Linked DNA regions of Sediminicoccus sp. KRV36. The protein of the gene in region 1 binds, or shares a complex with, the protein of each later gene. Links are inferred from orthologs where the notes say so. Each region holds a gene or a part of one and is shown in the gene's direction. Other genes may lie near its edges.

The links.
Region 2: the proteins of mfd (region 1) and uvrA are in contact, whole or in part, in a crystal structure (PDB 4DFC), measured with the Escherichia coli proteins. The link is inferred for Sediminicoccus sp. KRV36 from one-to-one orthologs.

What each region holds. Positions count from the first base shown.
Region 1 is NZ_CP085081.1:3,198,291-3,204,558, reverse strand. The notes cover bases 1-4,269. They hold mfd (transcription-repair coupling factor), read left to right. Parts: upstream 1-385; coding sequence 386-4,069; downstream 4,070-4,269. Other genes in these bases: LHU95_RS15140 (tripartite tricarboxylate transporter substrate binding protein), read left to right, coding at 4,149-4,269; LHU95_RS15150 (succinate dehydrogenase assembly factor 2), read left to right, coding at 75-389; recG (ATP-dependent DNA helicase RecG), read right to left, coding at 1-64. Outside these bases: more of LHU95_RS15140, read left to right, coding at 4,270-5,120; LHU95_RS15135 (DsbA family oxidoreductase), read right to left, coding at 5,127-5,786; LHU95_RS15130 (AI-2E family transporter), read left to right, coding at 5,830-6,268. UniProt on the Escherichia coli protein: Couples transcription and DNA repair by recognizing RNA polymerase (RNAP) stalled at DNA lesions. Mediates ATP-dependent release of RNAP and its truncated transcript from the DNA, and recruitment of nucleotide excision repair machinery to the damaged site.
Region 2 is NZ_CP085081.1:3,609,715-3,615,237, forward strand. The notes cover bases 2,000-5,523. They hold uvrA (excinuclease ABC subunit UvrA), read left to right. Parts: upstream 2,000-2,377; coding sequence 2,378-5,323; downstream 5,324-5,523. Other genes in these bases: ssb (single-stranded DNA-binding protein), read right to left, coding at 2,000-2,230; LHU95_RS17050 (hypothetical protein), read right to left, coding at 5,350-5,523. In the rest of the region: gyrA (DNA gyrase subunit A), read right to left, coding at 1-1,538; more of ssb, read right to left, coding at 1,739-1,999. UniProt on the Escherichia coli protein: The UvrABC repair system catalyzes the recognition and processing of DNA lesions. UvrA is an ATPase and a DNA-binding protein. A damage recognition complex composed of 2 UvrA and 2 UvrB subunits scans DNA for abnormalities.

The sequences.
Region 1 (6,268 bases):
GCCCGACCCCCGGCAGGGTTTCGAGCGGTTCAAACAGGTTCGAGAGGCTGACACTCGGGTTCACAACCCCCTATATGCCTCGTGTGACGAGTCCTGACGAAGCCCCCGAGCTCTCCCATCGCCAGCGCCGGATGCTGTTCCGCGCGCTGCATCGCGGCACCAAGGAGTGCGACCTGATGTTCGGCGGCTTTGTGCGCCGGCATATCGCGAGCCTGACGGCTGCCGAACTGGACGAGCTGGATGCCATCATGGAATTGCCGGATGTGGATCTGGCCGATTGGCTCTCCGGCCGCCGTCCGATTCCCCTGGATGCGCGCGGCCCCCTGCTGGACCGGATCGCCGCCGAGAGTGCCGCGCCCGGCGCGGGCAAGCCGGATCATTTGAAGTGAATCCGTCCGATCGCGAAGCGGAGCGCAGCGTGAATCGGCCGGGCAGTGACGCGTCCGATCGCGAAGCGGAGCGCAGCGTGAATCGGCCGGGCGGTGACACGTCCGATCGCGAAGCGGAGCGCAGCGTGAATCGGCCGGGCGGTGACACGTCCGATCGCGAAGCGGAGCGCAGCGTGAATCGGCCGGGCGACGACGCGTCCGATCGCGGAGCGGAGCGCAGCGGCAAGCGGGGTGCTGCGCAGGGTCTCAACGTCTATGGCGCGCCTGAGGGCTATGACGCGCTTCTTCTCCGCCAGCGCCGCGCCGAGACGCAGGAACCCGTCCTGCATGTCTGCCGCGATGATGCCCGCATGGCCCGCATGGCCGATGCGCTGGCCTTCTTCATGCCCGAGGCGGAGATCCTGCGCCTGCCGGCCTGGGACTGCCTGCCCTATGACCGTGTCTCGCCCAACCCCGAGCTGATCGCCGAACGCGTGGCCACATTGGCCGAACTCACCGCGCCACCGACGCGTCCGCGCATCGTGCTGACCACGGTGAATGCGCTGATCCAGCGCGTGCCGCCGCGCACCGCCTTCGCCGATTCGGCGCTGCTGCTGCGCAAGGGCGGGCGCACCAGCATCGAGCGGATCACGGCCTTCCTGGAAACCAATGGCTACAACCGCACCGGCACCGTCATGGAGCCGGGTGAATACGCCGTGCGCGGCGGCATCCTGGACCTCTTCCCCTCGGGCGAGGCGGAGCCGCTCCGCCTCGATCTCTTCGGCGATGAGATCGAGAGCATCCGCAGGCTGGATACCGGCACGCAGCGCAGCGGCGCCCATGTCGAACGGCTGACCCTGCGTCCGGTGGGCGAGGTGTTCCTGGACCCTGCCTCGATCGAGCGTTTCCGCTCCGCCTATCGGGAGTTGTTTGGCAATGCGGCAGCGGAAGACCCGCTGTATGCCGCCATCAGCGCAGGACGCCGCCACCCGGGCATGGAGCATTGGGCCGGGCTGTTCCACGCGACGATGGAAACGCTGCTCGACTATCTGCCCGGGGCTTCCGTGAGCCTCGATTCCCAGGCCGAGGAAGCGCTTTCGGCCAGGCTGGAGATGATCCAGGACCACTATGAAGCCCGGCGCATTCCCGCCCGTATCAGCGAGGGCGAAGTGCCGTATCGCCCGGCGCCCCCGGGCCGCCTCTACCTCGACCGCGCCGGCTGGGGGGCCATGTTGGCCCAGGGCCGGCAATTCAACTTCTCGCCCTTCCACAAGCCTGAGGGCGCCGAGGGGTTTGACGCCGGCGGCCGGGCTGGGCGGCTTTTCACCGAAATCCGCCAGGCTGGGGAAAACCTGTTCTCCGCCTATGCCGCCCACGCCGAGACTGAGCGCGGGCGCGGCCGGCAGCCCATGCTGGCCGCCTGGACGCGGGGCTCCCGCGAGCGCCTGGTGGCCCTGCTGCGCGAGAATCGCGTGGCGGCCGAGCCAGTGGACGATTTCTACCAGTTCCAGCGGCTGTCACCCGGTGTGGTCGGCGTTGGAATTCTGGGCCTGGAGCGAGGCTTCACCGCCGAAAAACTCTCGATCACCGCCGAGCAGGATCTGCTGGGCGAGCGCATCGCGCGCCCAGCCCGCCGCAAAAAGCGCGCCGATCAATTCATCGCGGATGCCACGCAAATCGAAGTGGGCGATCTTCTGGTCCATCAGGACCACGGCATTGGCCGCTATGATGGGCTGGCCACCATCGAAGTGAGCGGTGCGCCGCATGATTGCCTGCGCATGATCTATGATGGCAATGACAAGCTGTTTGTCCCGGTCGAGAACATCGAGATCCTGTCCCGCTTTGGCAGCGAGACGGGCGGTGTCGCGCTCGACAAGCTGGGCGGTGCGTCCTGGCAGGCGCGCAAATCCAAGGCCAAGCAGCGCATCGCCGATATGGCGGGCGCGCTGATCCGCATCGCCGCGGAACGCCAGACGCGCGAGGCGCCGATGATGGCCCCGCCCGAGGGCGCCTGGGACGAATTCTGCGCGCGCTTCCCCTACATCGAAACCGATGATCAGGCCCGCGCCATCGCCGACGTGCTGGAGGATCTGGCCGCGGGCAAGCCCATGGACCGGCTGATCTGCGGCGATGTCGGCTTCGGCAAGACGGAGGTGGCGCTGCGCGCCGCCTTCACCGTCGCCATGTCCGGCAGCCAGGTGGCGGTGGTGGTGCCGACGACGCTGCTGGCGCGCCAGCATCATCGCGTGTTTTCGGCGCGCTTTGGGGGCCTGCCGGTGAAGGTGGCGCAGCTCTCGCGCATGGTGACGGCCAAGGATGCGGCGGCGGTAAAGGCGGGCCTGGCGGATGGCTCGGTGGATATCGTGGTCGGCACGCATGCGCTGCTGGGCAAGACCATCGGCTTTGACAATCTCGCCCTCGTCATCGTGGATGAGGAGCAGCATTTCGGCGTGAAGCACAAGGAACGGCTGAAGGAACTCGAAGCCGGCGTGCATGTGCTGACCCTGACCGCAACGCCCATTCCGCGCACCCTGCAACTGGCGCTTTCAGGCGTGCGGGAGATGAGCGTGATCGCGACGCCGCCAGTGGACCGGTTGGCGGTGCGCACCTTCATCATGCCCTGGGACAGCCTGGTGCTGCGTGAGGCGGTGCAACGCGAGCGCTTCCGCGGCGGCCAGATCTTCGTGGTGGTGCCGCGCATCGAGGACATGGCCAAGATGGCCGAGCGCCTCACCGAAGTCGCCCCCGAGGCGCGGGTGGTGCAGGCGCATGGCCGCCTGGCGCCGACCGAACTCGAGCAGGTGATGACCGAATTCGGCGATGGCAAATACGATATCCTGCTGGCCACCAATATCGTGGAATCCGGCCTCGACATGCCTGCGGTCAACACGCTGATCATCCACCGGGCCGACATGTTCGGCCTGGGTCAGCTCTATCAGCTGCGCGGGCGCGTGGGACGCGGCAAGCAGCGGGGCTATGCCTATCTCACCTGGCCGCCGCATCACCGGCTTTCCCCCACCTCTCAGAAGCGGCTGGAGGTGATGCAGACGCTGGATAATCTCGGCGCCGGCTTCACGCTGGCAAGCCATGATCTGGACATCCGTGGCGCCGGCAATCTGCTGGGCGAGGAGCAATCCGGCCAGATCCGCGAGGTCGGCATCGAGCTCTATCAGGAAATGCTGGAAGAGGCGGTGGCCGATCTGCGCGCCGGCGCCAAGCGCTCACGCGAGGCGGACGGGAAATTCACGCCGCAGATCAACCTCGGCCTGCCCGTGCTCATCCCCGAGACCTATGTGCAGGAACTGCCCGTGCGCCTGGGGCTCTATCGCCGTATCGGCGCGCTGGAGACGGATGCCGAGGTGGAGGCGATCGCCGCCGAATTCGCCGACCGCTTCGGGCCAATCCCCGTGGAGGTCGAGAATTTGCTGCAGGTGGTGGGCCTCAAGCTGCAATGCCGGGCTGCGGGGGTGGAGAAGGTGGATGCCGGGCCGAAGGGCGTGGTGATCGCCTTCCACAAGAACCGCTTCGCCAATCCGGCCGGGCTGGTCGCCTGGGTCTCGGCGCAGAAGGGGCTGGTGTCACTCCGGCCGGACCACAAGCTGGCCTTGCTGCGGGAATTGCCCTTCGACGCACGGGTGAAGGCAGCGCGCGGCTTGGTGGCCAATCTGGTGCGCGTGGTGGAGCAAGCAAAGGCAGCGTGACGATTTTGCGGGAATTCCCGGATCAGCAGCGCTAGCCTCCGCCCGGAGGAGCCCTGAGAGGCTCCCTGGAGGAATGCCCATGATGCTTCATCGCCGTGCCCTTCCGGGGCTGGCCCTGGCAGCCGCAACCCCGGCTTTCGCACAGGGCCATTGGCCCGACCGCCCGATCCGCCTCGTCGCCCCCTATCCGCCCGGCGGCCAGACCGACGTTGTGGCCCGCTGGCTGGCCGAACAGCTGCGCACGGTCCTGCCGCAGCCCATCATCGTCGAGAATCGTGCGGGCGCGCAGGGCATCATCGGCACGCAGGCGGTGCTGGCGGCGCCCCCCGATGGCTATTCCGTGCTCTATGTGAATGCCTCGACCACGCTGATCAATCCGGTGATCCATCCAGGGCCGCCCTATGACACCTTCCGGGACATGGCCCCTGTTGTGCAATTCGGCACGGCCGCACTGGTACTGACGGTGCGGCCCGATCGCGGGATCAATTCCCTGGCGGAACTGCTCGCTCTCGCGCGGCAGCGGCCGGGGGAGTTGTCGTATGCTTCCTTCGGCATCGGCTCCGCGTCGCATCTTTATGGCGCCATGCTGGAAAAGGCGGCGGGCGTGCGGATGTCCCATGTGCCGTATCGTGGCTCGGCTGCGGCGGTGCAGGACGTGCTGGCAGGGCACGCCTTCATGTCCATCAATGACGAGGCGGTCAGCATCCCGCAGGTGGCGGATGGGCGCCTCAAAGCCCTGGCGGTGACCGGGACACAACGCATTGCACCGCTGCCGGATGTGCCAACCTTCCAGGAGCTGGGCTTCGCGGGCGGGTTGGAAATCCTGGGCTTCAACGGTCTGGTCATGCGGGCTGGCACCCCGCCCGCCATCATCCAGCGCCTCGCCGATGCCGTGCTGGGCGTGATCCGCACAGCACAGGGGCGGGAGCGACTGGCGGCGATGCGCCTGCTGCTCACTGGGCTCGGCCCCGAGGATTTCGCGAGCCAGTTGCGGCGGGATGCGCCGATCTGGGCGCAGGCGGCGCGGGATAGCGGGGCGCGGGTGGAGTAGTCTGCCTCAGCCGGCGGCCAGCGCCACTTCGATCAGCCGTTCCAGCACCTCGGCCTCCTGCGCGCCGGCGATGGCATGCTCGCCATCCACCAGGAAGCAGGGCACGCCGTTGATGCCGAGGCGATGGGCGCGGAGGTTTTCCAGATGCACCCACTCCGTCTCGCCAGCGCCGCCCAGGAAGCGCAGCGCGGCGGCCGAATCGAAGCCTTCCTCCCCAGCCAGCGCGGCCAGGGTGGTGTTCTGGCCGATATCCAGCCCCTCGCAGAAATAGGCCGCGAAAAGCCGCTCCACCAGGCGATCCACCGAGGCCTGGCGGCCGGCCCAGCGCAACAGGCGATGGGCATCCAGGCTGGCTGGGATGCGGCGCAGCAGGTCAAACCGGAACTCGATGCCCTCGGCGCGGCCGAGATCGGTGATGGTGCCATGCAGCCGCCGCGCCCGATCCTCTCCGCCGAACTTGCGCGCAAGCCAATCCTGCCGCGGGATTCCGCCGGGTGCGATTTCGGGGTTCAGCAGGAAGGGGCGCCAATGCAGGTCGGGCTGGAGGTCGTGCCGCTCGGTCAGCACGCGCATCAGCCGCCGGATGCCCAGATAGCACCAAGGGCAGACGAGATCGAAGACGATCTCGACGGAAAGCCGCGGCTGGGGTGGTGCAAGGATATTCACCTGACCATGCTACAGTCTTCCTGCGGATCTGGGCAAAGGGTGGATGATGGAGACGAAGGAACAACTGGCGCGGCTGGTCGGCCTGCTGGCGGCGTTCGCCCTGGCGGCGGGGTGTTTCCTGGTACTGAGGCCCTTCATCTCGGCCTTGCTCTGGGCGGTGATCCTGGTCTTCTGCACCTGGCCGGCTTATCGCGCCCTGACGGACCGGATGAAGCTTGGCCGCAGTTCGGCGGCGGGCGTCATGGTCACCGCCGAATTCCTGCTGATCGGCCTGCCGCTGATCTTCGCGACGCCGGTGCAGCGCGAGGATATTGATGGCATCCGCAACTGGATCGAGCGGATTTTCAGCGAGGGCCTGCCCGATCTCTCGGCCACGTTCCTGCTAATTCCGGTGGTTGGCAGCTATCTGAATGAATGGTGGCAGGCCTTCGCCGGCGATACCTCGCATCTGATCCAGGCGCTGCGGCCCTATGCAGGTACCA
Region 2 (5,523 bases), 410 kb from region 1 along the record:
GAGGCCGGCGCGATCAGGCTCTCATCGTCAATATCGGCCGCGTAATCCACGATCCGCGTCAGCCGCGGCGAATGCAGCGTGGCGCGAACGGCGAGCAACTCCTCGGTCATCACCTCCATGCGGCGCGGGCGGCTGGAGAGGATTTCCAGCAGTTCCACGATGCGGGCACCGACTTCCTTGAGTTCCGCGTCGATCTTCTCGCGCTCAAGCCCGGTCAGGCGTTGCAGGCGCAGTTCCAGGATGCCGCGCGCCTGGGCTTCCGTCAGGCGCATGGTGCCTTCGGGCGAGAGCTCATTGCCCTCATCCTGCACCAGCGCCACCAGGGGGGCGACATCGGCCGCCGGCCAGTCCCGCGCCATCAGCGCCACGCGGGCCGAGGCCGCATCCGCACTCTCGCGGATCAGGCGGATCACCGCGTCGATATTGGCGACCGCGATGGCGAGGCCCACCAGGTTGTGCGCGCGTTCCCGCGCCTTCATGAGCCGATGGCGCGAGCGGCGGAGGATCACCTCCTCGCGGAAGGCGATGAAGGCCAGCAGCGCGTCACGGATGCCCATCTGCTGCGGGCGGCCGCCGTTGAGTGCCAGGAAATTCACCGGGAAGCTGATCTGCAGCGAGGTCATCCGGTAGAGCTGGTTCAGCACCACCTCCGCCACGGCTTCGCGCTTCAGCTCGATCACGATGCGCAGGCCCGAGCGGTCACTCTCATCGCGCAGGTCGGTGATGCCTTCGATCAGCTTGGAGCGCACCAGTTCGGCGATGCGCTCGATCAGGACCGACTTGTTCACCTGGTAGGGGATTTCGTTGACGATGATGGCCTGGCGCTGGCCCTTCATCTCCTCGATCACGCAATCGGCGCGCAGCGGGATGGAGCCGCGCCCCATCTCGAAGGCCGAGCGGATGCCGGCACGGCCGAGGATGATGCCACCCGTCGGGAAATCCGGGCCGGGGATGATGGCCATCAGCTCTTCGAGCGTCGTCTCTGGCTCGGCCACCAGCTTGAGCGTGGCGTCAATCACCTCGGTCGGGTTGTGCGGCGGGATGTTGGTCGCCATGCCGACGGCGATGCCGCCCGCGCCATTCACCAGCAAATTCGGGAAGGCGGCCGGCAGGACGCGCGGCTCATTGGCGCTTTCGTCGTAGTTCGGCGTGAAATCCACCGTGTCTTCGTCAATGCCCTCCAGCAGCGCGCCGGCGGCCTTGGCGAGGCGGACCTCGGTGTAGCGCATGGCCGCCGGCGGGTCGCCATCCATCGAGCCGAAATTGCCCTGGCCATCCACCAGCGGCACGCGCATCGAGAAGCCCTGCGCCATGCGCACCATGGCGTCATAGATCGCGCTGTCCCCGTGCGGATGATACTTGCCCATCACGTCACCCACCACGCGGGCCGATTTGCGGTGCGGCTTGTCCGGCGTGTAGCCGGCCTCATGCATGGCAAACAGGATGCGGCGATGCACCGGCTTCAGGCCATCGCGCACATCGGGCAGCGCGCGGCTGACGATGACGGACATCGCGTAGTCGAGGTAGGAGCGGCGCATCTCCTCTTCGAGGGCGATGGGGGCCACGTCCAGGGGCTTGGGGATTTCGTCGCTCAAAGAATCTTGGTCCTGGGTTTAAGGCCAGGGGCTCTGCCCCTGGACCCCGGCAGGAAACTTAGTTTCCTGCACCTTCAACAAATGGGGTGCAGGGGACTGGTCCCCTGCTGGGGGGCGAGGGGGGCAAAGCCCCTCGCAATCCCTCAGAAGGGAATATCATCATCCATATCCGGCTTCTTCCCCGAATCCCACCCCGCGCGCGGCGCGCCTGCCCGCGCCGGGGCCGAACTGCGCTCACCGCCGCCGCCGGAATAGCTGCGTTCCTCGCCCATATCGCCGCCACCCGAGGCGCGGCCGCCGACCAGCTGCAATTCGCCGCGGAACTGGCGGAGCACGATGCGCTTCGTCTTGCGCTCATTGCCGTCCTTGTCGGTGAAGCTCTGCGTCTCGATCTGGCCTTCGATGTAAACCTCGCTGCCCTTCTTCAGGTACTTCTCCGCGACGTCGCCCAGCCGGTCATTGTAGATTTCGACGTCATGCCACTCGGTGCGTTCCTGCTGATTGCCTTCGCGGTCCTTGTAGCGCTCCGAGGTCGCCAAGCCGAATTTCACGACCTTGCCGCCATTCTGGAAGTTCCGCACCTCGGGATCCTTGCCAAGGCGCCCCAGAAGAATAACCTTATTGATGCCGGCCATGGGCCAAGCCTCCTTGCAAATCGGTGTCGGAACCTAGCTTTTCCCAAGAGGCCGGGCCAGCCCCGGCCCTCGGCTTTGCACTCCCCCACGATATGGTGCAAAACCGCCCAGAACACAACGCGAACATTATCCCCCGGAGTGCTTTCCATGCCGCGCGACGCGCCCCCTGCCCCACTGGCCAAAGCGGGGCCGCCCAAGGCTGACCTCATCCGGATTCGCGGCGCGCGCCAGCATAATCTTAAATCGGTGGATCTGGACCTGCCACGCGGCAAGCTGGTGGTGCTGACCGGGCTTTCGGGTTCGGGCAAATCCTCTCTCGCCTTCGATACGATCTATGCGGAGGGGCAGCGGCGCTACGTCGAATCGCTCAGCGCCTATGCGCGGCAATTCCTGCAACTCATGCAGAAGCCGGATGTGGACAGCATCGAGGGGCTTTCACCCGCGATTTCCATCGAGCAGAAGACCACCTCGCACAATCCGCGCTCCACCGTCGGCACGGTGACGGAAATCCACGACTATATGCGCCTGCTCTGGGCGCGGGTGGGCGTGCCCTATTCGCCCGCGACGGGCCTGCCGATCGAAGCGCAAACCGTCAGCCAGATGGTGGACCGCGTGATGAACATGCCCGAGGGAACGCGGCTGCTGATCCTCGCCCCGGTGATTCGCGGCAAGAAGGGCGAATACCGCAAGGAGCTCTCGGAATATCAGCGCCGCGGCTTTGAGCGGGTGAAGATCAACGGCACCCTCACTCTGATCAGCGAGGCGCCGAAGCTCGACAAGAAGCTGAAGCACGATATTGACGTGGTGGTGGACCGCGTCGTGGTGCGGGACGGTCTGGCGCAGCGCCTGGCGGACAGCTTCGAGACAGCCTTGGCGCTGGCCGATGGCATTGCCTATGCCGAGACCGTTTCTGGCGGCGCCAGCGCCGACGCCGATGGCGGCGAGCGGACCGTGTTCAGCCAGAAATTCGCCTGCCCCGTCTCGGGCTTCTCCATCGAGGAGATCGAGCCCCGGCTGTTCAGCTTCAACTCGCCGCAGGGCGCCTGCCCCACCTGTGACGGCCTGGGCACGGAAAGCTTCTTCGACCCGGCACTCGTCATCCCCAACCCGGCGCTGAGCCTGAAGGAGGGCGCCATCGTCCCCTGGGCCGGCAATGCCAGCAGCCCCTATTATGACCAGACGCTGGTCAGCCTCGCCAAGCACCTCAAGATCGGCATGGAAAAGCCCTGGGAGGAGCTGCCGCCCGAGGCGCAGAACGCGATCCTGCACGGCACCGGCACCGAGCCCGTCACGCTGCGCTACAAGGACGGCCTGCGCGCCTATGAGGTGCAAAAGCCCTTCGAGGGCGTGATCAAGAACCTGGAACGCCGCTTCCGCGAAAGCGACAACCCCTGGGTGCGCGAGGATATGGCGCGCTACCAGGCCGATCGCCCCTGCCATGTCTGCCATGGCCATCGCCTCAAGCCGCAGTCCCTGGCCGTGAAGGTCGCGGGCTGCCACATCGGCGAGGCCTCGGCGCTGTCGATCCGGCGTGCGCGGGACTGGTTCGGCGCCGTGATGCCGACGCTGACACCGCAGCGCCAGGAGATCGCCCGCCGCATCCTGCGCGAGATCGAGGACCGTTTGCAGTTCCTCAACGATGTGGGGCTCGACTATCTCTCGCTCTCGCGCAGCAGCGCCACGCTCTCGGGCGGCGAGAGCCAGCGCATTCGCCTGGCCTCGCAGATCGGGTCCGGCCTGACGGGCGTGCTCTATGTGCTGGATGAGCCCAGCATCGGCCTGCACCAGCGCGACAATGAACGCCTGCTGGTGACGCTGCGGCGGCTGCGCGACATCGGCAATTCCGTCATCGTCGTCGAGCATGACGAGGATGCGATCCGCAGCGCCGATTACCTGGTGGATATCGGCCCTGGTGCGGGCAAGGCCGGCGGCACCGTGGTCAGCCAGGGCACGCCCGAGGAAGTCACGGCCGACCCCAACAGCCTGACCGGCGCCTATCTCTCGGGGCGCCGCGAAATCCCGATGCCGGCGCAACGCCGCGCCTTCGACAAGAAGCGCCTGCTGCGCGTGGTGGGGGCCACGGGCAACAACCTGAAGGACGTGACCGCCGAATTCCCGCTCGGCACCTTCACCGCCGTCGCCGGCGTCTCGGGCGGCGGCAAATCCACGCTGGTGATCGAGACGCTGTTCAACGGCCTCTCGCGCAAGCTGATGGGCGCCTCCGTCGTGCCGGCACCGCACCAGCGCATCGAGGGGATCGAGCTGGTGGACAAGGTGATTGATATTGACCAGTCGCCCATCGGCCGCACGCCACGTTCCAACCCGGCCACCTACACCGGCCTGTTTGCCCCGATCCGCGACTGGTTTTCCGAGCTGCCGGATTCACGCGGCCGCGGCTACAAGCCCGGCCGCTTCAGCTTCAACGTGAAGGGCGGCCGCTGCGAGGCCTGCCAGGGCGACGGCGTCATCAAGATCGAGATGCACTTCCTGCCCGATGTCTACGTCACCTGCGACACCTGCAAGGGCAAGCGCTACAACCGCGAAACCCTGGAAGTGAAGTTCCGCGGCAAGTCCATCGCCGATGTGCTGGACATGACCGTGACGGAGGGGCGCGAGTTCTTCTCGGCCGTGCCCAGCATCCACGAAAAGCTGCGCATGCTGGAGGAGGTGGGGCTGGGCTACATCCATCTCGGCCAGCAGGCGACGACACTTTCGGGCGGCGAGGCGCAGCGCATCAAGCTCGCCAAGGAGCTTTCGCGCCGCGCCACCGGCCGCACGCTCTACATTCTGGATGAACCGACAACCGGCCTGCATTTCGAGGATGTGCGCAAGCTGCTCGATGTGCTGCACGCGCTGGTGAATACCGGGAACACTGTGGTGGTGATCGAGCATAATCTGGAGGTCATCAAGACGGCCGATTGGGTGCTCGACCTCGGCCCCGAAGGCGGTGAGGGCGGGGGGCGCGTGGTAGCTTCCGGCACGCCGGAGGATATCGCGGCCAACCCCGAGAGCCATACGGGGCGCTTTCTCAAGCCCATCCTGGCACGGCATGGACCCGTAGCGGCAAAAGCGAAGCGCGCGCGCAAGGCATAACCCCCCCCGGGCCGCTGCCGCGAAGATCAGGCAGGGCAGCGCAAGGTCGCGCCGTAGGACACGCCGCCCGGTGCATTCACGCTGGTCTGGCGGTAGACGCCTGTGATCGGCCGCAGCACGGATGATGCCGTCACGCAGAACAGGCTGCCTTCGGAATTCGGCAGGACCCCGGCGATGGCGGAGTTCAACGTCACGATACG